4 regions of the Peribacillus sp. BM1 genome follow, and region 1 is predicted to be linked to each of the others. Evidence: riboswitches for the same ligand, from Rfam matches in the RefSeq annotation. Region 1 holds a riboswitch; each other region holds the start of a gene.

Region 1 (7,811 bases):
GCTTTGGTCAAAAAGGCAAAAAAGGGCGATGGAGAAGCGTTTGTTTCACTTGTAAAGCAATACGAGGATGTATTGTACCGGACTGCAAGTAGATTGTTGAACAATGATGAAGATGTAGCTGATGCTATGCAGGATGCTATTATCTCGGCTTATGAAAAATTACATACTCTAAAAAATGATGAGTACTTCAATACTTGGATTTGTAAAATCTTAATCAATAAATGTAACAGCTTACTCAACAAGAACAAGAACGTTTCGGTCATTGATGAGAATTTACTTATTCAAAAGAGAGATGATGAATTTCAAAAAATTGAACTAGATGATGCTCTTAATAGTTTAAACGAAGTCTATAAGTTAGCCCTTATTTTATATTATATTATCGGATTAAATGTTAGAGAAATTAGTGAATTTTTAAAGGAGCCTGAAGGGACTATTAAATCCAGACTTTCTAGGGCCAAATCGATATTAAGAAACAACTATTATAAAAATGAGGGAGTGATGGTATATGAAAAATTGCTTTGAAAAAGAGTTTAATCAGATTATGAGTGAAGAGAAAGAAATACCTGTTAAGGTAAGGAAATCTCTGGATCAATCCTATGATATTATACGAGCTAAATCAAAGGAGAAAACAGTCAACTTCATTTGGAAAAGAGCAGCAACTGCTGCTTGCGCTCTTATCGTAACTGGTGTAGTTCTTACAAATGAAAACGTAATGGCTAGTATCAACGAATTCTTTAACTTTGGAGATAAGGGCATAGAACAAGCCATAAATAATGGGTTTATACAAGAAAATAATAGTTCAGTTACCGATCAAGGTATTAAAGTAACACTAGATAAGCATTTTTCGGACGCAAATAAAGTGGGATTAAGTTTTCAGTTAGTATTTGAAGATCCCTCAAATTTAAATAATGTAAGAGAGGTCTCGATGGATTACCGATTAAAAAATGGTGATGGAGAATACATCGATGAATTTATTCCAGATACAAAACCCTTGAAAGGTGACAATAATTATATATCTGGTGCTGAGGTTCAAAATCCAATATTGGATGTAAAAACGGGAAGAATTCAATATGATGTGTTATCCGATTCTAATGAAGGTGTTATCCCTCCTTTAAAAGACGCTGTAATAGAAGTGGAAAGTATCAATGTTTTCTACAGTACGGGAGAATTCAAAAAAATTGATGGAAATTGGGGACTGTCACTCGCCAACAATAATAAAGAAAAATCAAATGTAATTATTCAATATGCAATGCAGGATCAGTCATCTGTCATTCAAGTTTCCAAAGCCAGCGCAAATCCAACATCATTAAATCTAACATTTTCGTTGGATGGAATATATGATAATGATGTAGATATGAAAATCATAGATGAGGATGGTAATGATTATCGGGCAACTGGTTTTAGAAAGAGTACAAAAAATAACGAAACGATTATTTCAACAAACTTCCCAATTACATCTTATAACAATTCCCAAAATCTAGAACTTATTGTAGAAGGAATTGGTGAGGTGGAACTATTTAAAAAATAGTTAGCTTTTTAACTTTTCCTTGTTCAACTAAAGGGCGCTTTAATTGAATAACTAAATTTTTAAGCTGATTTCAAATTAGAAATCGGCTTTTTTAAATTCGCTAAAACAAACGGTATCATAACTCATAAGTTATGATACCTATACATATCTACATTTAGTTTAGTAGAAAAATAAATTTCCCGTTGGTATAATTTTCAGAAAATAGATAAAAGGAGGCGACAAAGATTGCAAGGTGAAACTTTATACGATAAGCTTCCAATGGATTTATTAGTTAAATTTTATTATGAAATAAACATAAATATCAAAAAAGGTATCTTGTCTGAAGCTATGTGTTATGAAATAGAGTTAATAAAACAAGCAGCTAGTAGAAGGGGTATTTCTTTACTAACTGTTTGTTGATTTGCTTACAAGATGAATAAAGATAGCTGATATTATTATCGTTCCATCAATCACTACTACAGGAAAAAAAAGAGTATTGATGAAATGATTATAAATCCATTTATCATACATTAAACCCACCTCAGTATTTTTCCTTTAGTATGCTTATAGAAGTTGTTTTTAGTTATGGGTTCATTTTTATTTTCGTTAAACGGTATCCATTCGGAATCAAGGTCAGAATATACTCCGTCTCAAATAGTTCAATCCTTGATATAGTAATGTTTCACAAACATAGATTAAAAAAATCATGCAATTTAAGGTACATATGATTGTGATTGGCCATAAATTACCTTTAGATTCTTGTTCAACTAAAGGACCATATTGTTAAAGGATCCATGAATCCACCCTCTTGGCAATTATTCCGATAGCAACAACAAAATGAGACAAATTTCGGAATCTAATTACAGTAATATATAACGAGAAAAGGCAAACTTATTGAAAAATAAGGACGCAAAACTACAGGTCTAAAGTTTTGACTATGATGGCTGAGTTGCCTAAAATAATATACATATTTTAGGGGGTTACCTTATTGGATGGACGATTTAGAAAACAGGATCAATAAATTGAAAAAGGAATTAATTCTGATTGCAAAGGAAACAGGCTTAAATAGCCACGACACCATTAATTGCAGTCAAAAATTAGATCAGCTTATCATGGTTTACCAAAAACATAGGGCGTTTTAATTAAACAAGCATTTAAAAGGATCTTCCAGCCGAAGATCCTTTTTCAGTGGCTATAAGAGACTTTATGTTAACTAGATTTGTATAGAGTATTCATGTGATACTTTAAAGCCTTGTTCAACTAAAGGGCCAGTTAGTGGTGTAACGAAAACCCAACTTCTATCGAATTTGATTCAAAAGATAGGTGCCAATAAGAATGGCTAACCAACCCACTAATTTGGTCATGAAAGTTTTTATTAATGAATTAATTTAAAAACTAATAAACCCATCATCATGGAAATGGGTTTATATAGGTCATCTGATTGTACACTTTATTTAAATAGAATAGATATCGATCATATGAAATCGAACTTTCGTTATGGTTTATTACGACATGTTGAATTTTATTAGTCGTATAACCACGTGGCAGCATCGCTAATTTCACCAAATGTTTAAAAGATGGCCTTATGACTAAATTCATCAGATAGGCTAATTGAGTACTCCCTGGTTTTCTCCTTTTATTCAAAGCTCGAATCATTTGTTCAGCTGTCCTGATTCCTAATCCATGTCCAAAATATGTACCATCTCCAAGATCAACGGCATTTTCTCCTTTCCACCAGAAGGTTTCTGGATCAAAGTCTGGATTATTAAAATAAACAACATCTCCAGGTAAGTAATGATCCGTATGAATGGATTGTATACCGAGATCAGGATCTACATGCCAACTGTATAAATAGAGGTTTTGGAATAATTGATTAAATAAATGTTCATCCATACTATTTAGAACGGCATGGTAATAGATAATCACTATTGCAGTGGCACATTCAAACATATATAGTGAACTATTCTTGTAAATGTCTTGTATCGCATCAGATGGTATTACATCATGCCTAAGCTGGAATCCGCCGGTATTTGTCAAATGCCAGTATTGAGGATTGCAACGAGAATTTGCTAAGATTTCAAACTGCGCATCACCTTGGTTCATAGCTTTTGCACTTGCAATGATGCTTTTTCGTAACTTGAGTTCAAACGATAATTCCTCGATGGATTGATACGAATTAACGATCTTATCTTCCTGCATTCGTTGAATAATTACACTTTCAATACTACCAGACGGCCACATGCCGCTTTGTTGAATATCCTTCCCCGATATTTGGATCATACTATCCCTCATTTCAAGCTTAAGTATCATTGTATTATTACCTAGTGTATTTAAACAAAAAACAATCTGTCTATTTTTAATTTTGGGTATCGCTGTGGTCGAGAACCCTGATCCTTACATATGCTAAGAATGCAGAAAAAAGAATTAAATTTTTCTTGTTCTACAAATATTGATTGACAATAAAGTTATTTAAAATTCCCATTATGTTCTTTCACAATCGGGCGCTTTAATTGAACACACAGCTAAAAGGATTTTCCAACCGAAGATCCTTTTTCAGTACCGATAAAGATGATTATGGTAACTATTTTTGTATAAAGTATGCATACTTTTTAAACCTAATATTGCGACTTAAAATTAAGGTGTTGTAAACAATGATTTCTACAAACTTTAAAAATCTGTGCGCATAATGGGGTAATAGATTTTGAAAAATAGCTACAACGTGTAATATACTTTTTTTAGATTAATCTGGGACACTTAATGTTAAATGTCTTTTTATTTTAAAAATACACGAAAACAAGAGATATACAATGGAATTTTAAGAATAATTAAATTAATTGCGTTTTCATGGGTAATGTTCTCGCTTTCATGGTGAATGGTTACGTTTTCATTGACTTTGATTAAAAAAGCTTCAAATTGTATAATATAACCATAGAAACGAAATAGAAAAGAGCAAAAAGACTAATTTCTTAAAAATTATAGATAAAGGATGGTGTAAAAATGGTATTGACAATGATTAACAATCAATGGCGTATTTTTGATACAAAAGAAGAAGCTACAAAAGCTGTAGCAAAAGAAGTGCGTGGGCATAAAATAAACGACGAAACAGACAATTTGTAGGAAGTTAACTACTAAATTGTCTGTTTTTATTTTGTAATAAAATAAAATCGACTATAAGCTTCTGGTTAGATGTCTAAGAGTACTTACTACTTATACCAGTATGGGAACCAATAAACATTTGTAAAATATCCCCTGACTATCACCTCTTTACATTGTCATTAGGTAAATAATACCTTTTGTAAAGCGCCCGATTTTATACTCAATACTAGACATTTCCTAAATTGGAGTACAAATCGTTGTCGTACCCCTAAAAGTCACCCGACGGAATAAGATAATTAAAATATGTTTAATTTTCCATTGCCTATAACATCTGATTATGTAAATTCTTCTTGAAATAAATAAGAGGAGTTTTTTAATCTAGCTTATTAAGCTAAAGGGTGACATCCGTTCAAGAAGAAGACTCTTTTTGGTGGTCTTTTTAATGTACGAAAATAACGAATATGATACATTGAAAAAGGTGGATTACAGTATTAATGTAGATTTAAAAAGTTTGGTCAAATTAATATAAATAACCTTGATCAATGAAAAAATAGAAAGAGCATGTTTTGAAAAAGGGATTGTTCAAAACATGCTCTTAACATATTCAATTGAATGATTACTTTATAAAAAGGATTGATCATTTTTAGTGGTGCTTCTTAACCTAAAGCCCCCAATTATCTTAAGAAATAGCGCTTAAATAAAGAATTAGTGAATTATCTACTTCTATTGTGATTAATCGAATGAAATCACGATAATCTTTTGTTGGGTGAGCTTTATCTAACGCTTCATAATAAGCTAATCGGTTTGCCACTTTAAGAACAACTGCAGGAAAACCTGCTTTCATCAATTCTAAATTTAAAAGAAGGCAGATGTACGCCCATTCCCATCAATGAACGGATGGATGCCAACGAATATTGCATGCAGCATAGCTCCTCGCTCCACTGGATGTAACTTTTGCGCCTCGTTGTCAGACCACTTAATCAACTGTTCCATTTGTTCCTTTATTAAATAAGATGCTAGTGGTGTATGTTTTGCCCCAGCAAAAAACACTTATAGGTCCATTTAAGCAATAGCTTTTCACGTAAACTCTTTAACGTATATTTTGGCAAGGGTCGTAAGGAATCTAAACGCGCCTTGTTCCTGTTTATTTGTTCCAACATCTAATTTCGCTCTATGCGTCGTCCTAATTTCTTATCTCAATTTCATACTACCTGCTAAAATCTAAACAAATCGTTAATCCTCATTGGTTTGCAAAAGTAGTTCCCTTTCATTTGTTAGACGAGCGGATTCTACTGCTAACTTTTTTTCCAATGCAATTACTTCTGTTTCGATTTCGCTAATCTCCTGTTTTAATATCTCGATTTGCATAATAAATTCTACTTCTAAATTATCAGCTTTAATCAGCTTTTCATCTACTAGAATCTCTGTTTCTATTTGTTTTGGATCATATGTAGCTTTTTTTGAAAAAAGTGAGAAAAGACCCGTTTTTTTATTAAGTTCGAAACTTTTTCGTAAAACATTTCCTGCTTGTCTATCCATCTTTCGATATAACCGATGATTTTTTATCTTTTCTTCTATTATTTCAATTTGTCTTTCTCGATCGGCTTTTGATGTAGTCCCTTTCAATAAGTCCCTTTCGATTTGATTAATCGTATTGTGAAGTGCGTGTGTTTCCATGATTACATTCTGTCTTCTTTCAAATTCAGAAAATAATTGATCCAGAATCTCATCATTATATTTGTTTCCTTTTGCATTCCCGCTATTTTGTTGCGGGATCGATTTTAGCGCTAGCTTAACTTGTATATCGGAAATGGTCTCTCCTCTTTCAAGTGCCAACAAAACCATATGGATTTTAAATACACTAAGGAATGGTAATCTCTTCTTTCTGCCTTCAACATAGATCTCCAAATACCCTTCTAGCATTCTGACATAATATCTTAGCGTCGAATTAGCGATGTGAAAAAATTTGTCGGAACAATCTGTCGTTGAATACATCGTAGTAGGATCCAGTGCTAAAATCTCTTCATCGTATAGTTTTGAATGATACTCTTTGTCCAAAAGCAATGAAGCAAACAAAGCATCGGAATGAAGTGCATCAGTAACAAAAACCTTATTACTATTGAATCTTTCTGACACAGAACCCCTCCTTTTAACGCTAGTTTAACGTTATCTTATTTTTATCTATGAAACATAATCTATTGTTAAGCGTTAAAGCATCGTTAATTACATTTTACCTATTATATAAGGGGTAAGCAACTATATCTGTAATTGCAATGAAAAGTAAAATGATATTAAACTAGTCTGAACTAGTTTGGGTGAACAGGAGCTTTATTTGGTTATTCGAGTTAAAAAACAAAATATAGACAACGTTAAGTAGGCGCTAATTAATCGGTAGAAAAAGCAATTAGCGATGAATTATCTTTAAATACAAACCTTAAGGTTGCTGCAAATTATTGATAAATCGACATTAACAGTAATTTAACGGTAATTTGCGGTGGTAAGAAAACAGTAAGGAAGTGTGTATTGTCTAGTGTTTGTAAAATTTAATTGTTATGCCGATCGTTAAAATAGCGACAACGTCAATTTATCGCTAGAAAATCATTGACTTTGCGGACGGGTGTAGATATATTGAATAATAAAGTAGACTAGACTAGATTAGTCCAGGGGAGGAAGACCGTGACAAAACTTGATTTCTTATTTAAAAAGGATTATTTAATAGCAGGAGTAGATAGTGGAAACATTTCTAATAAAATTACGTATATCGATCAAAAAGGAAACGTTGTTTCTTTAAATATAGCGAGTATCATAGGAGAGAACGCTGAGACAACAGCTGAAGATATGCCAGATGAAAGCAGGGATAAATTGTTTCCCGATGATATGATTCTTCATTTACATATCAAAAGTAATGCCTTGCCTAAGAATCGAACGAATGCTTATTACACAGTAGGGGAATATGCGCAAATTGCTACGAATAACAAAGAGAACTTAAGAGAAACAAACAGTGAGGCTAGAGATAAACTTGGAAATGAAATCCATGTCGTGACAACTTTAGCTGGCTTAGCTTTAGCTGCCTGGAAATCTGGTAAAGAAAATAAAGTGGACGTTCCTTTGAGTTTTGGACTTCCAATTGAAGAAGCGAAACAAGCGTCTGCTGAAAAGATCAATCTTTACAAAGGGACGCATGAAATTACTGCTATAAAAGGGCCGT
Region 2 (7,811 bases), on a different replicon from region 1:
AAACATCAATATTTACAATGTCCCCTTCTTGAATGGTCCGTTTCCTTGGAATCCCGTGCGCTACTTCTTCATTTATGCTAATGCACGTAAAGCCAGGAAAATCGTATTCTCCTTTTGGGGCAGATTGGGCTCCTGCTTTTTCAAACATCTCTCTCGCAATTTCATCGAGTTCTTTTGTGGTAATTCCAGGTTTCGTACAACGGACTAATTCATCTCGAATCGCTCCACAAATTTCTCCAATTACTTTTAATCCATTAAAATCCTCTTCAGTCTTTGCAACCATTGTATATCCTCACTTTTTAAAGTATTTTATGATTTGTATTCCATTTTCCATTTAGTTTCTAGCATAAAAGGAACGCGTTTTCCTCAACAATATGGCCCTTATATGGGATATTGGTGCTAATCCTTATTAGGGAAAAGCGCCCGATTACGGAATATTATTTATCTAACATGTCCGTTAATATTTTTGTATCCTCAGAAGAAATATCGAATCCATTGTCTTCGTGTCCAACATACATTATACTGCTTTTCTCCCCTGTGTTTCCAAGTACAAGATGTAATCCGTGGATTTCCCCATTTTTATAACGGACTAATATATCATAATCTGGTTTTTCTTTAACAACATCAACTTTTTGTTTTTTGCCTTTTGCATCCTTTAAAACTTCCTCAATCTTTGATATACGCGTATCTTCATCAATTGTCATAAAATAATTTTCATTCATTCCACGATAACCATTAGAGTCGGAAATAGAAATAGATGAAATATTATCTAATAGTGTCATTTCTTTATCTTGGGATTGACAACCAAACAAAAGGAACGTGCAGAAAGATAAAAATAGCAACAAAGTAATTCTTCTCGGCAAAATCTTACTCCTTCCATTCTAATTCGACAATCATGTAAATCAAAATAGATCTTTAATAACCCTGACACTTATTCCGCAATCTGGCCCTTTAATTGAACATGTGTAGGTTTTGAATAAAGTTTGAGTAAAAGTATTGGACCAACCCTTATTTAGCAGCCAAAGAAAAGAAACCATTTTGAAAAAAGATTGATCAAAGTGTTTTCTTTTCTTATCAACGATTTTGCTGTTTTGATAAAAAAGATTGGATATTTTATTTAATTTCCTCAGCCAGCTCCAAAATAATTCCTTCTGGCCCACGAACGTAGCATAATTTATAAGCGTTTTCGTAGTTTTGTATCTCACCAATAAGTCCTGCGCCTTTCTTTGTCAATTTGGTAACAAGGGCTTCAATATCTTCAACAGCAAAGGCAATATGCTGGATACCCAGAGTATTTGATAAAGGACGCTGTATGCCATTTTCATCTGATGGCGTGTGAAATTTTACTAGTTCTATATTTGCGTCACCGTCTGGCGTTCGCAACATTACTAGTTCTATATTTGCGTCACCTTCTAACGTTCGCAACATTGCAACTTCCTCTTTAACGTCTTGAAGCCCTATTATCCTCTTCATCCGCTCCACCCACTCGCCTTCCACTTTTCCTTCCCCTAGCATTTCAAGGCCAAAGTCAAGAAAAAACGCTTTCGCGGCAGGAAGATCATTGACGATTATACCCACATGATCTATTCTATGGATTTTCATATTTCATACCTCCTTTTTCCTAATTTTATCACATATGTCTCCTAAAGATTTCTTCTCGATTGCTTAATAGCTTTTCCTCTTTATTCAACAAACTGTCCCTTTAACGGAACAATTTATTTTCAATTAACAATTCATTAATCCACCTCTTATTTAGATGTTCTTTCCCTTCATTATAAAAATGCCCCTTTAGATAACCATATCCAAAGAGGTAAAGCATCGCGACTTTATTTCAAACCTACAACAAGGCCTTAAAGTATCACATGAATACTCTATACAAATCTAGTTAACATAAAGTTTCTTATAGCCACTGAAAAAGGATCTTCGGCTGGAAGATCCTTTTAAATGCTTGTTTAATTAAAACGCCCTATGTTTTTGGTAAACCATGATAAGCTGATCTAATTTTTGACTGCAATTAATGGTGTCGTGGCTATTTAAGCCTGTTTCCTTTGCAATCAGAATTAATTCCTTTTTCAATTCATTAATCCTGTTTTCTAAATCGTCCATCCAACAAGGTATCCTCCTAAAATAATACATTATTTCAGGCAACTCAGCCATCATAGTCAAAACTTTAGACCTGTAGTTTTGCGTCCTTATTTTTCAATAAGTTTGCCTTTTCTCGTTATATATTACTGTAATTAGATTCCGAAATTTGTCGCATTTTGTTGTTGCTATCGGAATAATTGACAAGAAGGTGGATTCATGGATCCTTTAACAATATGGTCCTTTAGTTGAACAAGAATCTAAAGGTAATTTATGCATACGTTATACCTTAAAGCCCCTGTATGCGTTAGAACGATAAGGCTGCCAATCACAATCATATGTATCTTAAATTGCATGATTTTTTTAATCTATGTTTGTGAAACATTACTATATCAAAGATTGAACTATTTGAGACGGGGTATATTCTGACCTTGATTCCGAATGGATACCGTTTAACGAAAATAAAAATGAACCCATAACTAAAAACAACCTCTATAAGCATACTAAAGGAATAATACTGAGGTGGGTTTAATGTATGATAAATGGATTTATAATCATTTCATCAATACTCTTTTTTTTCCTGTAGTAGTGATTGGTGGAACGATAATAATATCAGCTATCTTTATTCATCTTGTAAGCAAATCATCGAACAGTTAGTAAAGAAATACCCCTTCTACTAGCTGCTTGTTTTATTAACTCTATTCCATGACACATAGCTTCAGACAAGATACCTTCTTTGATATTTATGTTTACTTCATAATAAAATTTAACTAATAAATCCATTGGAAGCTTATCGTATGGAGTTTCACCTTGCAATCTTTGTCGCCCCCTTTTATCTATTTTCTGAAAATTATACCAACGGGAAATTTATTTTTCTACTAAACTAAATGTAGATATGTATAGGTGTCATAACTTAAGAAAAGTTACTCTGACTATGCTATATACTCTATTTTATGTATATTGATGTATTATATATTCAAAAATAGTTTACATAATGCTATGTTATTGGTACTGAAAAAGGATCTTCACTGGAAGATCCTTTTGTGCTTGTTAAATTAAAACACCCAGATAGTGAAAATTTTGCTTGTTTCCGAACTTTTTTAATCGATATAGAGACATTTATTCCTTTCGTAATTTCAATAATTTAAATTGATAAGAAAGATATGGCAAGCCTGGAAGGATAAGAATGATGAGGGAAATCAGCCCCAACACTTGAAAAATGTTCCCGATACTTTCAGGTACCCATCCCCAATGACTAAAGACACTAAGCAACCAAAATACAACAGTGGAAATGAAGAATGGAAGAGCAGATTTCCCCATATACCTCTTTTCTCGTTCATATTTTTCAATAGTAGTTGGTCTGTCTGTATAGATTGGCTTGGTTCCTGTAGGGGCACTAAATATATGAATCTCATTTCCTACAGAGCATACATGTGACCATCCAGTAGCTTCAAAGAAGGCAAAATACTCATCATCTTCTTCCTTTTGATAATCCAGTGAATACTCAATGTTCTTACGTTCCCCTTTTCTTAGTTTGTATCCCATCCCTGCAAATTTTTCTAAAATCCATCCCTTTTTTGCATATTCGGCAAGCGTTTTCATCTCTTGCTCTTCAAAAAATGCTAAACCACAACTAGAAATATATTTAACTTTTTTCATGATAACTGCTCCCCTCTTCTGTTAAATACTTCTTCTGCATGTAATACCATTTCTCATCTTCGCTTTACTTCTTTTTTCAAAAGTTCAATGCCCTTTTCTGTTGCAATATAGGTTTTTCTTTTCGGATTATGGTCATCAAACAGTTGAATTAATTCGGTAGCTAACAGTTTCTTGATTGTTGTATACATAGAGGCAGGTCCAATTAAAAATCGCTGATCGGTCATTTTTTCAATCGTTTGCATAATGAGGTAACCATGCTTCGCATCGACTAAAGACAATAAAATATAGTAAGCTGTGTCCGTCAGATCCCCCATTTCTAATGAGACATTTCTTCCCATGATACTCCTCCTTCGTATATCATTAAATGATATATCATTAAGTATAATGTATCGTTTAATGATATACAAGTCAATTAGAAGTCCATTAATTCTTCTTTCACTAAAGCCTCTCTTAGCTTGGGTAGCGTCAAGAAAATGAGGATTTACACAACGTTAAGGAAATTTCAATATTAAAAATCCTAATTTCTCAATTTAATGTGAATAAATTAGGATTTTTTCAATCTCTTCTTATTCCTATCATTGTTTTATCTCATTTATAGTGTCGAGGAAATTTCTTTAATACCTTGTGCAATTATTTGGCCCTTTAGTTGAACAAGGTCCCATAGTGTCAAATGAATACTCTATACAAAACTAGTTTACATAAGGTCAATTATCTAAAAAAAAGTGGTTGGGTATCTAAAAGGTATCCAACCTCTTTTTATTCTAGTAATCCTTTATCTTTGAATATTTTCCTTAATGATTCATTCACCAATTCAGATTTATAGTTTTTAGGAACACGATCAATGATGCTTAATATGTCTTCATCAAAATAAAACCCTCTGTATACTCTTTTAGAGTGTGTTTTCTTACCTGCAAGTAACATATCGATTGAATCCATGTCATCATTGCTAGCACTAGCAGATTCAGCTTTGCCTTTGCTTTTTGTTTCACTTGTGCTAGTGCTAGTAATTTCACTTTTACTTTTATTGATTTTACCTATAGAAGCGTTATTTCTCCCAAACAATGTACTAAAATCAACATCGAATGGCTCGGGCGATTCTCCTAAATAGTTATAAACACTTTTCTTGCTATCCCATTCATAACCTAACTTTTTAATCTTCAGTTGAATCGTTCGATCACTTACACCATACAATTCGGCCAGTTCTTTGATGGTCATTTCTTTCATCATAATTTTATGAATGATTTTACTTACTAGCATACGTAAAAGCCACCTACTTTCATCTTACTTTTACATACACATATTCATGCTAGCTTATGAAATGTCCTGCATGAAAGCCTTAATTGTTTACATAATCACGCTTATCGGTACTGAAAAAGGATCTTCGGTTGGAAGATCCTTTTAGCTGCTTGTTCAATTAAAGTGCACGATTGCTGAAGATAAACAATATTATTAAATGTATCCGAAACGAACACTATAAGATGCTCGCTGAGAGTTACTATTTTTCAGTTGCTGTATTTCCCATTGCAATAGAAATTCTATTCCAACTGTTGATTTGATTGATTATTAGAACAAGGTCAACATATTGTCTTTCGTCAAAATGTTCACGTACTCGGTGATAAAGCTCATCTGGCACACGTTTTGATGGGATTAAAGTCACGTACTCTGTCAACTCGAGAGCTACTTTTTCTGCATCTGTGTAAAATGTGCACTCTTTCCAAGCACTAATACAATATAAACGCTGTTCCGTTTCACCCATTTTTCGAGCATCTGCTGTATGCATGTTAATGCAATATGCACAACCATTTATTTGAGAAGCCCGAATTTTTATAAGTTCACGAAGTTTACGGTCTATATCTGTAGTTTTCGTATACTTTTCCATTTCCATCATTATTTTAAGTGCTTCTGGTGCTACGTTGTAATAATCAATTCTTTGTTCCAATTTAATTACCTCCTTATATTTCTTTTCATTTAAGACCATATTAATTCAGTTGCTAATCTTGAAGCAGCTTCTTCAGCTTCTTTATATGCTTTTTGTAATACTTCACTTGGGTCTAGTAAAGCAGTTCCTTGTGCGCGAATGATTTGATAATCTTCGATGCCAAGAAAATTGAACATTGACTTCAGGTATTTATTAGAGTAATCAACTTCTGTATACCAATCATTATTGGTATAGATTCCACCACTTGCTTGTATGACAAGCATTCTTCGTCCATCTTTAAGTAGACCTACTGACCCATTTTCAGTATATTTAAAAGTTTCACGAGCAATCATGATATTGTCCATGTAATCTTTTAACTTTGATGGAATATTAAAATTATGCAAAGGTAAAACGATGATATACGTTTTTGCACTTTTAAATTGTTGTAATATTTCGGACATACGCTCTGTTACTTTTTGTTCTTGGCTAGTTAGCTCCTGTTCTTTTCGTTGTTTTTCCCATGCATTTAAAACCGTTTTATCTATCATGGGCACTACATCTCCGTACAAGTCAATCTGTTCAAATACTTCGCTGTCGGGGATTAATTCTTTATAAGCTTTCAAAAAGTGGTTAAAAACCTGCAAGCTAACTGAAGAAGTATCATCTATTTTTGGATGTGCGTTAATAATAAGTGTCTTGTTCAATTGGATTTCTCCTTTAAAATGGATTTCAGGAACTAATTATAGACAATATTAATCGTCGATTAACATTGTCTATAATATGTGCTATAATTATTTTTGTCAAACGAATAAAATTTACCAAAGAGATTTTTATATTTGACTAGATCTCTAAATATTCCTAAGATACATTTTGATAGTCCTTAATAAAAAGTAGGTGAGTTAATATGCAATATAGTGTCGGAGTTGAATATGCTTTACATTGTCTGGTTTATTTAATTGATGTTCCTTCCAAGGAAAGTGTTGGGATAAAGGATTTAGCAGAATTCCAAGGGCTTTCTGAGACGTTTCTTTCAAAAGTTTTCGGTAAATTATCTAAGGCTGGTATTGTAAGTTCTGTCCCCGGTGTAAAGGGTGGATATAGATTATCTAAGTCCCCAGAAGATATTTCCTTTTGGGATGTTGTTGAAGCAGTTGAAGGGCCTAAACCTATTTTTCAATGTAAAAATATTAAAGATAATGGTTATTTGTATAGAGAAAGCTGCTGTTCAGCTCCCTCCTTTTGTACAATCAATTTAGTTATGCTCTCTGCGGAAGAAAAAATGCGTGATGACTTACGTAGTAAAACACTTTCATGGTTAAATGAAGAGCTTGATCGTGTCTTGCCCAAACAAATACGTGAAGATACCCGGAAATATTTTTCGAAAAGTAGCATATAAAACAAACCTCTCCTGAAATTCCTTAATTAAGAGGAATTTAGAGAGGTTTTTTCTTAGTTCAAGGAAACGTATCTTTCAATTGTCTATTGATAATTACAACAGCCTTACTCCAGAATATGGCTCGTTTGCTGAATAAGGTTTCTAAAGAACACGTGAATAGTCTATACAAATCTAGTTAACATAAAGGGGAATTTTCGGAACTTCCGAAATATAAAACCCCTTGGTGCAGTTCAGTTAGTTTGTTGTCTAACATTTATGGGACAGTTCAAAATCGTAGGTGCTGTTCCGTTATTGTTTTCATTATGTGTCGTTAGGAAACTAATAATCCAGTGATCGAACTAAAGACTTGTTGTATTGCTTCTTCTCCAGCTTTGGCCCATCTGCTTTTATCATTGATATAGTCGTCATTATCCAATGGTGTTTGAAATTGATCAAGCCCGGTAGTACCAGTTAAAAATGAGTTTTCATCATGATCAAGCCCAATATTGACAACATGCTTGATGACAAAAGGTGTTCCAAATTCAATCAATGCACTGGAATGATCTAAAGCTCCATCCAAAACATAAATGGGGACTCTTAGATAGATAGACTCACCTCCACCACGCCATAATAATGAGTCGAATTTTCCTTGTTCATAATCAAAATTACTGCAAAAACTACATCCGTAAGAATGAAAGATATCACGAACTGCCCCAAAATACGCTCTTTTTCCTTCAATTTCTGTTTGTAATTGAATCAATTTTCCTTCACTCCTGT
Region 3 (7,811 bases), on a different replicon from region 1:
GATGCATGATCCGATGGATTATATCGCATTAGATGATATGGGGCTATCGACTGGTTTGGTGATCTCACCTGTCATAGCGAAAAAGGAAGAAATCATTGCGTCACTCTATAAATACTATAGCAAGACAGAGACATTTGAAGAATTAGATATGAACAGGATCGCGACTGAGAATCTAGATGGTGAAGATGCACCAGCTGTTAAGCTTGTCAATCAACTTCTTGAAGCGGGCGTACAGATGAAAGCGAGCGATATTCATATCGATCCACAGGAATCAAACATCCTTATTCGCTATCGGGTCGATGGGATTTTACGTACAGAACGTGTCCTTTCGAAGAATATTTATAGTTTGTTAATTGCTAGAATTAAAATTTTGGCTAATTTGAACATTACCGAAACGAGACTGCCACAGGATGGCAGAATTAAATTGAATGTGAATGCTACGCCTATTGATTTACGAATTTCATTATTGCCAACCGTATTTGGTGAAAAAATCGTCATTCGTATTTTAGATTTATCCAATGTGATGATTCATCTTTCGCAGCTTGGTTTTAATCAAGTGAATGTCAAAACCTTTGTTGCGATGATTGAACGGCCGTCTGGGATGATTCTGATTACGGGGCCAACCGGTTCTGGAAAAACATCGACTCTATATGCGGCATTGAATCATTTGAATACTGAACAAGTCAATATTATTACTGTGGAAGATCCTGTGGAATATCAAATGAAGGGCATCAATCAAGTGCAGGTCAATCCAAGCGTCGGTCTAACGTTTGCTAGTGGCTTGCGCTCGATTTTAAGACAAGATCCAAACATTGTCATGATTGGCGAAATTCGTGATCGCGAGACAGCGGAAATAGCTGTTCGGGCATCCTTAACGGGCCATCTTGTATTAAGTACTTTACATACCAATAGTGCGCTTTCGACGATTCCGAGACTATTAGATATGGATGTCGAACCATATTTGGTCGTTTCCTCCTTAACTGGCGTCATCGCTCAGAGACTGATTCGCAAAGTCTGCCCGGATTGTAAACTAGCATACACACCATCTGCCATGGAAAGAAATTTGTTTCAAAAACGTGGCATACCTGTGCAATCTTTATATCGTGGCAAAGGATGTTCAAGCTGTCAAAATAGTGGCTATCATGGCAGGCTTGCGATTCATGAAGTATTGAATATCGATGATACGATTCAATCGATGATGATGAATAACAAGCCGCTTAGTGAAATCAAGCAATATACGGTTCGCAATGGGATGATTTTTCTCATTGACGATGGCTTGCTAAAAGCCAAGCAAGGATTGACAACGGTAGAGGAAGTACTACGGGTAGCGGGACATGATTAGGGGGCTAGATCTGTGAAAGAGAAATTGGATTATATTTTAAAAGCTGCTTTTGATTTAGGGACATCTGATATTCATTTAACGGTAGGTGTACCGCCGATTATGAGACTTCACGGTGATCTTAAACAGTATGGAAAAGACATCCTTACGCCAGCAGACACAGAATTAATGGCGAAAGTAATGATTCCTGAATCGATGTGGCAGGCGTTTAAGGACAAAGGAGAGTTGGATCTTTCATATGGAATCCCTGGCGTTTCGCGCTTCCGGGTCAATGCTTATCATCAACGTTCTTGTATCAGCCTTGCGATTCGAGTCGTACCAACCGAAGTTCCGACTTTAGAACAATTGAAGCTACCATCTGTTTTACAAGCGATATCTGAAAAAAGGCAAGGGCTCGTTTTAGTGACAGGACCGACTGGAAGCGGGAAATCAACGACGCTTGCTGCGATGATTGATTATATTAATAAAAACATGAAGAAACATATTATTACGCTTGAAGATCCAATCGAGTATTTACATAAACATCAATTGAGTATTATTGATCAACGGGAAGTTGGTTTTGATACACAAAATTTCTCAAATGGCCTGCGCGCTTGTTTGCGACAAGATCCTGATATTATTTTAGTCGGAGAAATGCGCGATTTAGAAACGATTGCAACAGCGATTACCGCAGCGGAAACGGGTCATTTAGTACTTGGCACCTTGCATACAACAGATGCACCGGCAACAATTGACCGGATCATTGATGTGTTCCCACCCAATCAGCAGCCGCAAGTCCGTGTTCAGCTTGCCTCCGTCTTATCTGCGATTATCTCACAGCGTTTATTGCCGTCAAAAGACCGGGCAGGAAGGGTGGCGGCAATCGAGATTCTAGTGAATAATGCTGCTGTCAAAAATTTAATTCGTAATGAAAAAATCCATCAAATTGCAAGTGTGATGCAGACAAGTAAATCGGCTGGCATGCAAACGATGGAAATGTCGATTAAACAACTAGTGGAAGAAGGGAAGATTGATTCTTATTCTGCCCTCCCTTATTTAGAAGAAGGAATCATCTAATGCCAGTTTTTCACTATCAGGGTAGAGATCGGACGGGAAGAAAAAAACAAGGGAAAATGACGGCGGACACACGAAAAGAGGCGGTCACAAGGCTAAGAGAAACAGGGATAGCTGTGACGAGTATTGATGAACTAAGGGGCATTTTATATAAAGAAATCTCCTTGGGTAGAAAAAACATAAAAAATCGTGATTTTATTATCTATCTGCGCCAGTTTTCAACATTAATTCAAGCAGGGATCAGTGTTGTAGAAGCGACAAAGATTTTGGCGGAACAAACATCGAGTAAACTGCTGCGAAAAACATTAGAACATATTGTGCAAAGTTTAGAAGAAGGAAACCCTTATTCTGAAGGAGCAGAAAAGCAACGAAATGTGTTCCCGCCTCTCTTCATAAATATGATGCGAGCGGGTGAAGCTGGCGGGAATCTAGAAGAGGTTCTGGAACGGATGGCAGTTTATTTTGAGAAACAGTATCAGACAAAGCAAAAAATACAATCGGCGATGATGTATCCGGCAACGGTTGGATGCTTGAGTGTAGGGATTATCATTTTTATGCTATCTACCGTTGTCCCTACTTTTGCAAATATGTTTGCATCATTTGGTAGTGAGCTTCCTTTTTTTACAAAGCTAGTACTCAATCTTGGCGGATTTTTTGAAAGGTTTTGGTGGGTATTTCTCTTATTAGCAGTTGGATTATATATCTTCATTCGCTATATACGATCCAATAACGAGATGAAATACTATCTTGATTATTGGCTTTTAAGAATGCCTATCTTCGGGCAACTGATTCAAAAGGCGGAGATTGCAAGAATGACGAGAACATTAAGCTCGCTTTTCAAGAGTTCTGTGCCAATTTTGCAATCTTTAACAATGGTGGAAAAGATTTTAGGAAATGAAGTGTTAACCAAGGTGATGAAACAGTCGCGACTTTCGATTGAAAAAGGCGAGTCCATGGCCATTCCGATGGAAAGACACTGGGCATTTCCGCCTATGGTCACGCAAATGATCATCGTCGGTGAAAAATCTGGTACTTTGGATGTCATGCTAGATCGCGTCGCTGATTTTTACGAAATGGAAGTAGACAATGCAACAAACCAAATGAAATCTCTCATTGAACCTTTTCTCATTATCTTTCTAGCAGTAGTTGTTGGAGGCATTGTGGCAGCCATTGCCGTTCCGATGTTCACTATATTTAACGAAATCCAATAAAAATGTTCAATATAGTAGAAAAAGTAGTTGTCAACTAGTGAATGAGTCTTATATACTAGCAATATATAAATAGATTGGAAACTGTGATTGATCATTTTTATCTGGGCACTTAAATGATCAGGAGTGAGTAGTGCAACCCGCCAATGTATATTTAATTCAAAATTATTTTTGAATTTAAATATAAACGTGGCGGTTTTTTGGTATGAAGGACATGGGAACGGGGCCTCGCGACTTATTCATATAGCTAATCTACTTAGCGGGTTTACTTATATGATCGAGAAAGCATCCGAAAACCCGGCTCCGCACCGCCATCATTGTGATTAGGTGAGTGTAGCGTGCTTCATGATCGATCTTTCATAGTAACTGGTGGCGTTTTAACGCCCTTTTAGGTTTTGTATGAAGTTTCAAGCTGTTTTATTACACCGTGTTAGATTACATAAAAAAATGAACTGAGGAGTGAACGTACATGATTAAACGAATAAAAGGCCTTATTAACAACCAAAAAGGGTTAACACTAGTGGAACTTTTGGCTGTAATCGTGATCTTAGGGATTATCGCAGCAATTGCGGTGCCGAGTATTGGGAACATTATTGATAATAGTAAGAAGGATGCACATATTGCGAATGCGCAGCAATTGGTGGGGGCAGCGAGATTGGCTGTTGCGGCGAATGATCAGACCATATTGAATGATAAAGATGGTATCACGTCAACTGATTTAATGACGGCTGGGTACCTTGAGTCAGAACTTAAAGATCCTGATGGAGACAAATACACCACAGAGCAGGTTGGAATAGCTAAAGATGCAACAACTGGTAAAGTAACATATACAGTTACGCTAAAAGGTGCAGAGAGAGGGATTACAAGTAATAATGATGTATCGAAATTAACTAGGACGGATGTTAAATAAATGCTATAAATATTGCTAAAGAGTATAACATAAGGTAATTTTCCACTCCTTTCCACAAGGAGTGCTTTTTTTATCCAATAATAATGGTCCTGCTTTATCAATCTACTAAATCTTCATCAAATAATCATCTCCAATTCAATCCAACTTCCTGTATAATAAAAGTACCAACATGACGTTAAAGCACCACATCCGGTATGAAGGATGATTTATTGAAAATAAGGAAACCAACTCCAACAAAAAGGGAGAAATCCATGACACTATTTATTTACAGCTACATAGGTATTTTAGGCTTAGTTCTCGGATCCTTTTACAATGTCGTCGGTCTTCGGGTACCGGAGAAACAGTCAATCGTACGGCCGCGGTCACAGTGTCCAACTTGCAAAAGAACGTTGACAGCTACGGATTTGGTGCCTGTGTTGTCATATGTCTTTTTAAGAGGAAAATGCCGGAACTGTCATTCGAAAATATCGCCGCTCTATCCACTTAATGAGCTTTTAACGGGTTTATTGTTTATGCTTGCATTCTATGAATTTGGATGGACAGGTGAACTAGTAATTGCACTTACCTTCATCTCGTTGTTAGTCATTATTTTTGTATCTGATATTGTCTATATGATTATTCCTAATAAAGTGCTGTTGTTTTTTGTTCCTCTTGTTTTAGTTGGCCGTTTAGTCGTGCCATTAGATCCGTGGTGGGATATGTTTGTCGGCGCGGTCGTTGGCTTTGGTCTGCTTTTTTTCATTGCTGTCATTAGTAAAGGCGGCATGGGTGGGGGAGATATTAAACTGTTTTTCGTGTTGGGCTTGGTTCTCGGTCTCAAGCTGACTCTCCTTACCTTTGCCTTGGCAAGCTTCTTTGGAGCCTTGTATGGAGTAGCTGGCATGATATGGGGGAATTATAAGAAACGGCAGCCGATTCCTTTTGGTCCATTTATTGCAATGGGTGCGTTGCTTTCCTATTTTTATGGGAATGAAATCTTAAACTATTACTTTACTATGTTTTATTGAAGCGGGTGATGAAGAGAGTGAGTGCATTTAATAGACAACATCGGGTTCATCTAGCCATTAAAGATCGGTATATGCGGTTTGTGGAATCTGGAAAAAAGCGAAAACTGCTAGCCTATGGGCAAAAGAGCCTTCCAGATGGTGTGATCGTTGAGGGGCAAATTAAAGATCGTGAAACGCTCGAACTGATTGTCGATGAAATGGTCGATCAATGGAAGCTTAAAGGGAAAAAAGTTTCTTTCTGTGTACCTGATTCAACGGTAATCGTTAGGAAAATTCATGTTTCGAATGAAATTCCAGATCATGAACTGAATGGCTATTTATATATGGAATTGGGCCAGAGCATCCATCTGCCTTTTGCAGACCCTTTAATCGAAGCTGTGCCTTTAGAAAAAACGGCTGAAAACCGAGACGTGTTGTTATTTGCTTCAAGAGAAACCGTGTTACATGAATTTACAGCATTATTAAAGCGGGCATCTCTTAAACCTGACATTGCAGATCTATCAGTGCTATCGCTATATAGAATGTATTATCATCTAGGTCTTGCTAAGCAGGATGAGCATGTATTAATGGTGCAAATTGGGTTAGATGCATTTGTTTTATCTGTTTTTAACGAACATAAACCCGTTTTTTCGCGTCATTATCCTTTGGAATTTCATGATGAGCACTTTGAACTTTCTAAAAGTCGCAGTGGCTCGGAATTTTATTCTTGGGTGGGTGCACTGAACGAATTAAACAGCCAATCTCAGGATATTACCATGGAAATCGAACGTTTTCTATCCTATTATCATTTCAATCTTACAAAAGGAAATCATCGTATCTCAAAGCTCGTTTTGTCAGGAGACCATCCTTGTATGGAAACTTTTTATTCGGCTATACATACTGCGATTGAAGTATCCGTTCAGCCATTACTTGAACCACTATTTCAAACGAAAAAAGGAATGAACATCCCTCCTGTATATGCTGAATGTATTGGACTAGCGTTAAAGTAGGTGTCAACATGCTTGTAGATATTAACTTATTACCTAAAAAAGAAAAAAAACGACGTACCGTTGTCCTCATGATTTTGTTGACGGGGATCGTGCTATTGGTCAGTGGATTCTTCTTCATGACTACCTATCAAGCACAGAAGGCCCGATTGGTAGAACTGGAGCAAGAGTTAATGTTGACTAAAGAATTAAAAGTCGCGAAGGAAAAAGAGCGAACTCAGAGTGTTGAGTCCAAATCTGTGCGTGAATTGACAGCGGCGATTCAATGGGTTGAAGAACATCAAAGTTCAACCTTTTTCATCATGAGAACTGTATCTTCATTATTACCTGAACGAGGGTTTATCGTAGATTTTTCCTATCAAGAAGATGGGACTGTGCAGCTTACTGTTCAGTTCGATTCTTCCCGGGAGGCAGCTTATTACTTGAAAAGTATTTCAAATTCAGCCATTATTTCAGGAGCTAAGTTACAAACCCTTTCAACCGAGAAGCTTGGGGATGGTGTGACAGCGGAGCCTATCCTTCCACGTTACAATGCACAATATGAATTAACGGTGGACAAAGCAGCCATTCAAGCATCAATACATGGGGAGGTAGGGTCATAATGCTTTCCCAAAAAGTAGTGTCGTTGATTCTCACATTTTTGTTGCTTTTTTTTATCATAGGTGTGAGTGGCGTGTATTATTTTGAATATAAACCATTACAGGACAAAATGGCTAGTCTTAACCGTTCGATTACGAAGGAAAAAGATGAGCTAGAAAAGCTAGATCAAAAAGAGCAGAAGAGTGTTGCCATTAATACGATGGCTCTACAACGGAAGCTTCCAGTGAGTGAACTTGTTGATCAATTTGTATTATTGCTTGAAGAAGTGGAAGTAGCATCTGGTAGTCTTATTACGAATCTAGCATTTATAGATGCCGAACAAGCAGGTGATTCGGTTGATGAATTAGAAGCTGGGAAACTTGAGACAGCAGTAGAAACATCAAATACAAATCCACTACCTGAAGGAGTAAAGAAATTAACAGCGGTCATTACGGTTGAATCACCAACTTATCTTGAACTGGAATCATTTGTGAAAGGACTCGAGAAATTGGAGCGCCTTACAAAAGTAGAAAGCCTTCAATATACCGGACTCAAAGAAAGTAGTCGTTTAATGAACGCAGAAGATAGACTTACATTTAGTTTAACAGTAGCTACTTATTATTATCCTAAATTAGAAGAACTTAAAAATCAGCTTCCAAAATATCAGGAACCGAAACCAGCCAATAAGATAAACCCATTATTTGAAGCGAATCTTCCTCAGCTATCGGA
Region 4 (7,811 bases), on a different replicon from region 1:
GACCTTGTCGCAATAGAAGAGGTTGAGGGACTAGTTAAGGAATTCCGTGATACGTGGAAAGAAGCGATTCAAATGAACCGAAAAAGTCAGTTTACCCAAAGCGGGCAAGCTTAATGTCGCTTCAGAAATTCAATGATAGTACGGTTGAATTACTTTCCATTTTAAACGGTTCATTGATCGTAGAACGTGATGATATGATCAACCGGATTGTTGAACTGCTTGAGGAGCGGGAAGGGTGGATTCATGGTATCCAACCACCTTTCACCGAGGAAGAACAGCAATTAGGTCGCCAAGTTGTACGTTTAAATCAGCAGGTCGATGAGCTCCTGTTGTTGCAAAAAAAAGCGATTCAGCGCGATATTAGACAACTGAATGAAAAGAAACAGACGTCGGCTAGGTACTCAAATCCTTACGATCATCTCTTAGTTGATGGAGTTTTTTACGATAAAAAAAATTAAACTGTCCAAAAAAGGGGCGGGGCTTCGCAAAATCAGCTCCGCACCGCCACCTTCATAAGGCGATACAATTGGAGAATCTGAACCTTTTTCATCGTTGGGTTGCGTGTAGACGCTCATGGATGTTTTTTATGAATATATTTGTGAAATCAATCACGAAAGATTGCTAAATCCTACTTGGCTCATACAGAAACTAGATTCGGTTTTACTGCTAATAAGGAGTTTTTACATTGTTGGCAATCAATTTTTATGAGTGGCTTAAATTTAATGTTTCTTCGATCTTTTCTGTTTTGTTCAAAATAGCAATATTGTATATGACACTCACAATACTTCTGCGATTTTACTAGATGAATTTTACCATCTATTTCTACAGTTGGCACATATAATTGATTCATCATTTTCTTAGACGCTTCCATCTTCTATGTCTGTTCCTCTCGATATTTGATCCTTTCGATTTGCGAGAAATTTGCTGAATTATATAGGTCGAGTCATTCTTGATCTTACCTTCAAATATAGCTAGATCCATATTAGCACCTCTTTTAAATTAAATTAGAAAGTACATTCTACTTTTATATTAAATAGGGAAAATGTGTAAAACTATTACAATATATACCTTTTTGAGCGATAGTAGTTACTATATACCTTCTTATCATATATTTCAATAGTGGTATAAATATATAGAATTATCTAAAATTTTTCGATGCTCTTCAGTGTTAATTTAACGTAAAGATTGTTATAATAAAGATGGATACGAACCCCACTACTCATCCAATTTTCTAAAGTCTCTTCACGAATTTAGCAAAACGATTTGTTTGTGAAGGGAATGCATAGGGTATCGTAGAACTATATAGTATAGTTTTTAGAAGGAGGACTCACTTTATGGAATATAATATTCGTGGTGAAAACATTGAGGTAACTCCAGCAATACGGGAATATGTAGAGAAAAAGATTGGAAAATTGGAACGGTATTTTAACCATACACCAGATGCAACGGCAATGGTGAATTTACGAGTGAATCATAATACCTCTAAAGTGGAAGTAACGATCCCAATGACTAATTTAGTGCTTCGTGCAGAAGAGGATAATGCTGATATGTATGCAGCGATTGACCTGATTACTGACAAATTGGAGCGGCAAATCCGTAAACATAAAACAAAAGTAAACCGAAAATTCCGTGGTACAAGTACGAATGCAACCGATATTTTTCCGGTATTTCCAGAAAGTGGAACGACGCTGATTGAAGAAGACGAACTAGAGTTAGAGGTTGTCCGTAACAAGCGTTTTGACTTGAAACCAATGGATAGTGAAGAAGCAATCCTGCAAATGAATATGCTTGGTCATAGCTTTTTCGTTTATACGAATTCAGATACGAATTCGACAAATGTTGTGTACCGTCGTAAGGATGGACGCTATGGTTTGATTGAACCGAGCTAATAGTGCGTGTTCAAAACGGAGGATAAAAAGAGCCGAGAAGTTCGAGAAGCGACAGTCTCGAGGACCGGAGCGTATACAGTAATACGTGAGGACCGAAGAGACAGAGCGACGAAGAAATTCGACAGCTATTTTTACCGGACTTTTTGAACAACCTCTAATAATAAATTATACAAGGCCTGATTCTTTCTTAAGAGAGAATCAGGTCTTTTCTGTTTAAATGGTTAAATATGATTCTTTGCTTAAGGCATCATCTGTTCGAGATCAGAAGTTGGTACTTTTGTTTTTTAGGTAACTTCACAAACCTAGAAAATGTTCTGTATAATATAAAGTGAAACTTCAATCAGTGGGGGGGTTCTTCATCCCCCACCTACGCTTCCACGATTCCTCTAAGCCTTGAGGTCGGGGATTTGACTTTCCGTTAATGCGGGATAAAAGGTAAATACGATATGAGAGGGCCAGTCGTGATAATGGATTTTTTTGCATCATCCATAAGCTTCACAAGGGAGTACATGTATTGCAAAAATGGACTTGATGCGATGCCTTTGCGGCTTGGAAGATAGATTAGTAGAAATAGGTGAAGGATATGAAGCAATTACATATTTTTATGGCTTTTTTTAGAGTAGGGATGCTTGGGTTTGGCGGTGGTCCGGCAGCCATTCCGCTTGTGCAAAAAGAGGTAGTAGAGAAATATAAATGGATGAATAATGAAGACTTTGGTGATATCTTGGCACTCGGAAATGCACTTCCTGGTCCGATTGCGCCTAAGCTTGCAGGCTATATTGGTTACCGTGTTGGCGGCATTTGGGGCTTGTTGAACGGAATACTTGCATCGTGCGTCCCTACAATTCTCTTAATGATTTTGCTATTAACAAGTTTGAATGCTTATAAAGATCAAACATGGGTCACAGGGATGACAGCAGCGGTCGTTCCAGTTGTCGCTGTGATGCTGCTAACCATGACTGTAGAGTTTTTAAAAAAATCAGGCTCATCTAGTATGGGTTGGCTGTGGACTATTGTCTTCGTTTTGCTTGGACTTTTGTTCATGCAACTGCTGAATGTGCACCCTGCTATTATTATTATTTCTCTGATTATTGGGGCATTACTTAAGAAAGATCCTGCTTCTAGACCTGATAAGGAGGCAGAAAAGTCATGATTTATTTACAGATTTTCTGGGCATTTTTCATTTCAGGCATCCTCGGATATGGTGGTGGTCCAGCGTCGATTCCGTTAATTGAAAAGGAAGTCGTCGACCGATATGGTTGGTTTACGGTTCACGAATTCAGTGAAGTGATTGCAATAGGGAATGCGCTGCCTGGCCCGATTGCGACCAAGATGGCCGGTTATATTGGATTTGAGCAGGCAGGTATCCTCGGCGCCGTTGTCGGGGTATTCGCTGCAGTAGCCCCTTCACTCATTTTAATGCTTGGACTGCTTAGCATCTTGATGCGACACAAAGAATCCCCAAGGGTGAAAAGAGTGACGGTCGTCGTACGTCCTATCATCGCTGTGTTGCTAGGGTTGATGGCGTATGATTTCTTTTTCACCGCATATGAAGGAATTGGTTGGATTCAGACACTAGTAATTGGTGCGATTAGTTATATGTTACTTGGTAAATTGAATGTGCATCCTGCCTATGTAATCGCTGGTGCTTTAGTATATGGTGCTATTTTTCTTGGATGAAAAAATTGATCTGACCCAATAAAGTTAGACAAATATTTTAGGCAACTTTTAAGATCCGAGTTCGGTATTCTACCGGGCTCAGGTCTTTTAATTTTGCCTTCATTCTTTTGTGATTGTAGTACTCAATGTACTCTTTTAATTCTCTTTCAAAATGAGCCATACTTTCAAATTCTTGCAGGTACAGCAATTCAGACTTTAATAAGCCGAAGAAATTCTCGATAACGGCATTATCTAAGCAGTTACCCTTACGAGACATGCTTTGTGTAATTCGGTGCTCTTGTAATGTTTTCTGATACTTCTTCATTTGATAATGCCAGCCTTGATCGGAATGAAGAATGACTTTGTCTTCCGGTTTAAGACGTTTTATTGCTTCATCTAACATATTGCCCACGAGTTGATAGACAGGGCGGCTCATGACTTTGTACGCAATAATTTCGCCATTACATAAATCGAGGACAGGCGACAGATAACGTTTTTCCCCGAAAAGATGGAATTCGGTCACATCTGTTACCCATTTTTGATTCATTTTATCTGCGTTAAAATCACGTTGTAATACGTTCGGCGCGATTTTACCCACGTTCCCTTTGTAAGAACGATACTTCTTCATACGGACCATGCATTTTAAGCCAAGCTCATTCATTAAACGATTGATGGTCTTCGGATCATGAATAAAACCATATTTCTTTAGCTCTTTTGTGATGCGACGATACCCATAGCGACCTTTATGTTCATGATAAATCTTCTTAATTGCCTCTTTTATATCGGCGTATTTGTCCACTCGGTCTAATCGTTTCTCCCAATAATAATAAGTGCTGCGTGGAATGTCTGCGACTTCAACTAGATCCACAACGCCATACGGATCCTTTAGTTCAAAAATTACTTGCGCTTTGATTTGGTTTGTAATTTTTCCTGCATTTGAACTAAAGTATTCAACTTTTTTAAGTAAGCATTCTCCACTTCTAAACGCTCGATTTTCGCTTGTAACGCTTCTACTGAGCCCTCAGCTGGTGTCGTTTTAATTGTTTTCTTCTTCATAGATGGACGCCCCTTTTTCTTTGGTTCTAGCGCGTCCAATCCCTTTGTTTTCAGCAACTGATCCCATTGATAAATGGTACTGGGAGCAGAAATATTAAATGTGCTTGCCGTTTCTCGAAAAGACGCGCCCGTTTCGTTCATAAAATTGAGTACGTCTAGTTTAAACTGACTGGAGTAACTTGTATAGCCCTTCTGAAAACCTTCTGCCCCTTGCGCTTCAAATAATTTAACCCAAGTAATGACTAGTGATTTCACTGTACCAATGCTTTCTGCAATGGTTTTATAGCCTTCCTTTCCAGTTAAATAACGTTCTACCGCTTTTAACTTATCCTCTACTGTATATTTAGACATAAAAACACCCCGTAAATGTTAGTTTGGTGTCTAACATTTACGGGGCAGTTCATCAAAGGGATTTTTCGTTATGATCACATTAATGAATATATTGTGTAGATACGTTTTTTAAAAGCGAAAAACGTATCGCTAGAAAGAAGTGCTTCATTTAGTAGAGTGATAAAGGCTAGTGGATTTGTCCCAGTCGCGGGTGAAATTGAAGGTACAATGGCGAAAGATCTAGACTATATGTCATGAGTATAAAAGGCCGAATTAGATGACGATAAAAATACTTTAAATGATCTAGCTTCCAACTTATTTATATTTGGATTATGTAGAAGTTAGTCGATCTATGTTGTATATTGTCAAAAAATGAAAAAAATTAAGGTAATATATTTCAATTTAATTTCATAAAGTTACATCAAAAATACAAAAAATTCTGTATAATCAAGAAAAAGGAAAGTGCTTACACAGAAAAGGGCAAACCTATTGAAAAGTAGGGACGCAAAGCCGCGGGTCTAAGGTATTGTGCTACGATGGCTGGGCTGCCTGAAATACATGGTATTTTAGGAGGGATTGGGTTGGAGGATGTAACCGTTTATGAAGAATGGATCGAGCTAATGATACAAGCTAAGGAACTAGGACTGAGGAAAGAGGAAGTCCTTCATTTCTTGGAGCAAAAAGCAATCGAAAATAAAAAAGATGAACCAACCTATCATATGATTTAAAATGTATAAACCCCTTAAACAAACTGGTTTTTTACGAAAGCCCAGTTCGTTTAAGGGGTTTATTTTTTAGGCCGGACATGGAAACAGGGCTTCAATCCTCTTGCTTTAATTTCCATTTATTGAATTCGATGAATTCACGGAATTGATCTTTGGATACGCCAGATTTCATCGCTTCTTGAACAATGTTCATCCATTCCGCGTCAAGGCCATCTTTGGCTGGCTCATCATATATGAGAGAGTCAACAGGAATTTGCAGCACTAAGGCGATTTTTTCAAGAAACTGGATGGATGGATTTGTTTGTAGATTTCTTTCAAGGGAGCTTAAATAGGACTTGGCAACTCCTGCTTTTTCTGCAAGTTCTGTCATGGACATTCTATTTTCTTGTCTCAGTTTTTTTACGCGATCACCGATCATATTATCACACCCCAAAAACTTTTCTGAAGATATTTTTAATTCTGAAGCTGTTAGTATCCATTCTAACAGTTTTCATAGTAGTTAATCTATAATTTTTCATAATAACGTGAAGTTGTACCTACACTTTATACATGGTAATATTAAGGGTGCACCTATTTACTATGAAATATAATGGGTAAAATAAAGTGAGACTTCCATCAGTGTTTTTCTCCACTGATGGTTAGTTGAACCAATCGGGGATTTACTTCAAAAAGCGAGGCGACTGGTACAAAGAACGTCTCCTAAGATCGCTCACGTCCTGTGAGCAACAGAGACGCCATCACATCCTGTGATAGTCCGACAAGCATAAGCTGGAATACGGCGTGGCGTAGTTTGCCACAGAGTATTACAGCTTATGACCTCGAGGGGCTAGGAGCCGCAGCTAGATTAGGCTGTTTATCTCCACCTTATTTTTTCTTGATTCTTTTACAAAAATTGTGTTGGGGGTATTACAGCCTGTAAACCGGGATATCCGTTAATTTAATCTTATGAAACCTAAGTACTTTTTACTTTTTTGATAAAGACTTCTATATAAAGAGGAGCGTTTTTGAATGCTTAATATTTTAAATAAAGTGTTTGACCCGAATAAACGAGAATTGAAGCGCCTTGAGAAGCTGGCTGATCAAATTGAGATGCTAGCGGATGAAACAGCTTCTTTATCAGATGACCAACTGCGTGGGAAAACAGAAGAATTCAAAGAGCGGTACCAAAAAGGAGAAACGGTCGATGATTTGCTTATCGAGGCATTCGCGACGATTCGTGAAGGGGCGAGACGAGCGTTAGGGATGTATCCATTCCGCGTCCAGCTAATGGGGGGAATTTCCCTTCATGACGGGAATATTTCTGAGATGAAGACCGGGGAAGGTAAAACGTTGACTTCCACTCTTCCTGTTTATTTGAACGCGATTACTGGGAAAGGTGTTCATGTTGTTACAGTCAATGAATACTTGGCAAGCCGTGATGCACAAGAAATGGGCAAGCTCTATGAGTTCATGGGCTTGACGGTTGGTTTGAATATAAATGGCATGTCCAAAGAAGAAAAACAAGAAGCGTACAATGCAGATATTACGTATAGCACGAATAATGAGCTTGGCTTCGATTATTTACGTGATAATATGGTTCTTTATAAAGAGCAAATGGTGCAGCGTCCTTTGCATTTTTCTGTCATTGATGAAGTGGACTCAATCCTAATTGATGAAGCTCGTACCCCATTAATTATTTCGGGTTCGGCACAAAAATCAGCTCAGTTATATATTCAAGCGAATGCATTCGTACGCACGCTAACTGTGGAAAAGGATTATACGTATGACGAAAAAACAAAAGGGGTTCAGCTGACAGAAGAGGGGATTAACCGCTCTGAGACGGCTTTTAATATTGAAAATTTATTCGACATTAACCATGTTGTGTTGAACCATCATATTAATCAAGCTTTAAAAGCTCATGCTAGTATGCATCTTGATGTCGACTATGTCGTGCAAGAAGGCGAAATCGTTATCGTTGACCAATTCACTGGGCGGTTAATGAAAGGACGTCGTTATAGTGATGGACTTCATCAGGCCATTGAAGCGAAAGAAGGCTTGGAGATTCAAAACGAAAGCATGACACTTGCGACGATTACGTTTCAAAACTATTTCCGGATGTATGAAAAGCTTTCCGGAATGACGGGAACAGCCAAAACAGAGGAAGAAGAATTCC

Evidence for each region. A riboswitch is a leader RNA that binds a small molecule or an ion and turns the genes downstream of it on or off. The one in region 1 is predicted to bind cyclic di-GMP.
Region 2: it holds a riboswitch for cyclic di-GMP, as region 1 does, so the genes downstream of both, AC1MGI_RS14780 (aspartyl-phosphate phosphatase Spo0E family protein) here and AC1MGI_RS21545 (aspartyl-phosphate phosphatase Spo0E family protein) in region 1, are expected to answer to the same signal.
Region 3: it holds a riboswitch for cyclic di-GMP, as region 1 does, so the genes downstream of both, AC1MGI_RS19705 (type II secretion system protein) here and AC1MGI_RS21545 (aspartyl-phosphate phosphatase Spo0E family protein) in region 1, are expected to answer to the same signal.
Region 4: it holds a riboswitch for cyclic di-GMP, as region 1 does, so the genes downstream of both, AC1MGI_RS03215 (anti-repressor SinI family protein) here and AC1MGI_RS21545 (aspartyl-phosphate phosphatase Spo0E family protein) in region 1, are expected to answer to the same signal.

Annotation. Positions count from the first base shown of each region.
Region 1 is NZ_JBWXPJ010000002.1:141,559-149,369, forward strand. Features, by position in the region: gene AC1MGI_RS21530 (sigma-70 family RNA polymerase sigma factor) at 1-522, shown strand, start outside; gene AC1MGI_RS21535 (DUF4179 domain-containing protein) at 506-1,528, shown strand; gene AC1MGI_RS21540 (hypothetical protein) at 1,754-1,927, shown strand; cyclic di-GMP riboswitch class I at 2,382-2,464, shown strand; gene AC1MGI_RS21545 (aspartyl-phosphate phosphatase Spo0E family protein) at 2,500-2,649, shown strand; gene AC1MGI_RS21550 (protein-glutamine gamma-glutamyltransferase) at 2,918-3,787, opposite strand; gene AC1MGI_RS21555 (hypothetical protein) at 5,283-5,447, opposite strand; gene AC1MGI_RS21560 (Fic family protein) at 5,459-5,653, opposite strand; gene AC1MGI_RS21565 (hypothetical protein) at 5,837-6,739, opposite strand; gene AC1MGI_RS21570 (ParM/StbA family protein) at 7,280-7,811, shown strand, end outside.
Region 2 is NZ_CM155259.1:3,050,619-3,058,429, reverse strand. Features, by position in the region: gene map (type I methionyl aminopeptidase) at 1-283, opposite strand, end outside; gene AC1MGI_RS14790 (YhfM domain-containing protein) at 438-863, opposite strand; gene AC1MGI_RS14785 (VOC family protein) at 1,114-1,602, opposite strand; gene AC1MGI_RS14780 (aspartyl-phosphate phosphatase Spo0E family protein) at 1,957-2,106, opposite strand; cyclic di-GMP riboswitch class I at 2,141-2,223, opposite strand; gene AC1MGI_RS14775 (hypothetical protein) at 2,725-2,898, opposite strand; gene AC1MGI_RS14770 (DUF2812 domain-containing protein) at 3,202-3,741, opposite strand; gene AC1MGI_RS14765 (PadR family transcriptional regulator) at 3,795-4,079, opposite strand; gene AC1MGI_RS14760 (HTH domain-containing protein) at 4,498-4,998, opposite strand; gene AC1MGI_RS14755 (carboxymuconolactone decarboxylase family protein) at 5,237-5,680, opposite strand; gene AC1MGI_RS14750 (FMN-dependent NADH-azoreductase) at 5,710-6,363, opposite strand; gene AC1MGI_RS14745 (RrF2 family transcriptional regulator) at 6,564-7,055, shown strand; gene AC1MGI_RS14740 (YugN family protein) at 7,366-7,794, opposite strand.
Region 3 is NZ_CM155259.1:4,116,079-4,123,889, reverse strand. Features, by position in the region: gene AC1MGI_RS19720 (GspE/PulE family protein) at 1-1,342, shown strand, start outside; gene AC1MGI_RS19715 (type IV pilus twitching motility protein PilT) at 1,355-2,395, shown strand; gene AC1MGI_RS19710 (type II secretion system F family protein) at 2,395-3,603, shown strand; cyclic di-GMP riboswitch class II at 3,671-3,754, shown strand; gene AC1MGI_RS19705 (type II secretion system protein) at 4,070-4,510, shown strand; gene AC1MGI_RS19700 (prepilin peptidase) at 4,762-5,517, shown strand; gene pilM (type IV pilus biogenesis protein PilM) at 5,535-6,506, shown strand; gene AC1MGI_RS19690 (PilN domain-containing protein) at 6,515-7,105, shown strand; gene AC1MGI_RS19685 (LysM peptidoglycan-binding domain-containing protein) at 7,105-7,811, shown strand, end outside.
Region 4 is NZ_CM155259.1:644,363-652,173, reverse strand. Features, by position in the region: gene fliS (flagellar export chaperone FliS) at 1-114, shown strand, start outside; gene fliT (flagellar protein FliT) at 114-458, shown strand; gene hpf (ribosome hibernation-promoting factor, HPF/YfiA family) at 1,335-1,889, shown strand; gene AC1MGI_RS03230 (chromate transporter) at 2,473-3,042, shown strand; gene AC1MGI_RS03225 (chromate transporter) at 3,039-3,569, shown strand; one part of gene AC1MGI_RS03220 (IS3 family transposase) at 3,607-4,511, opposite strand; one part of gene AC1MGI_RS03220 (IS3 family transposase) at 4,511-4,955, opposite strand; cyclic di-GMP riboswitch class I at 5,404-5,487, shown strand; gene AC1MGI_RS03215 (anti-repressor SinI family protein) at 5,516-5,662, shown strand; gene AC1MGI_RS03210 (helix-turn-helix domain-containing protein) at 5,754-6,077, opposite strand; gene secA (preprotein translocase subunit SecA) at 6,668-7,811, shown strand, end outside.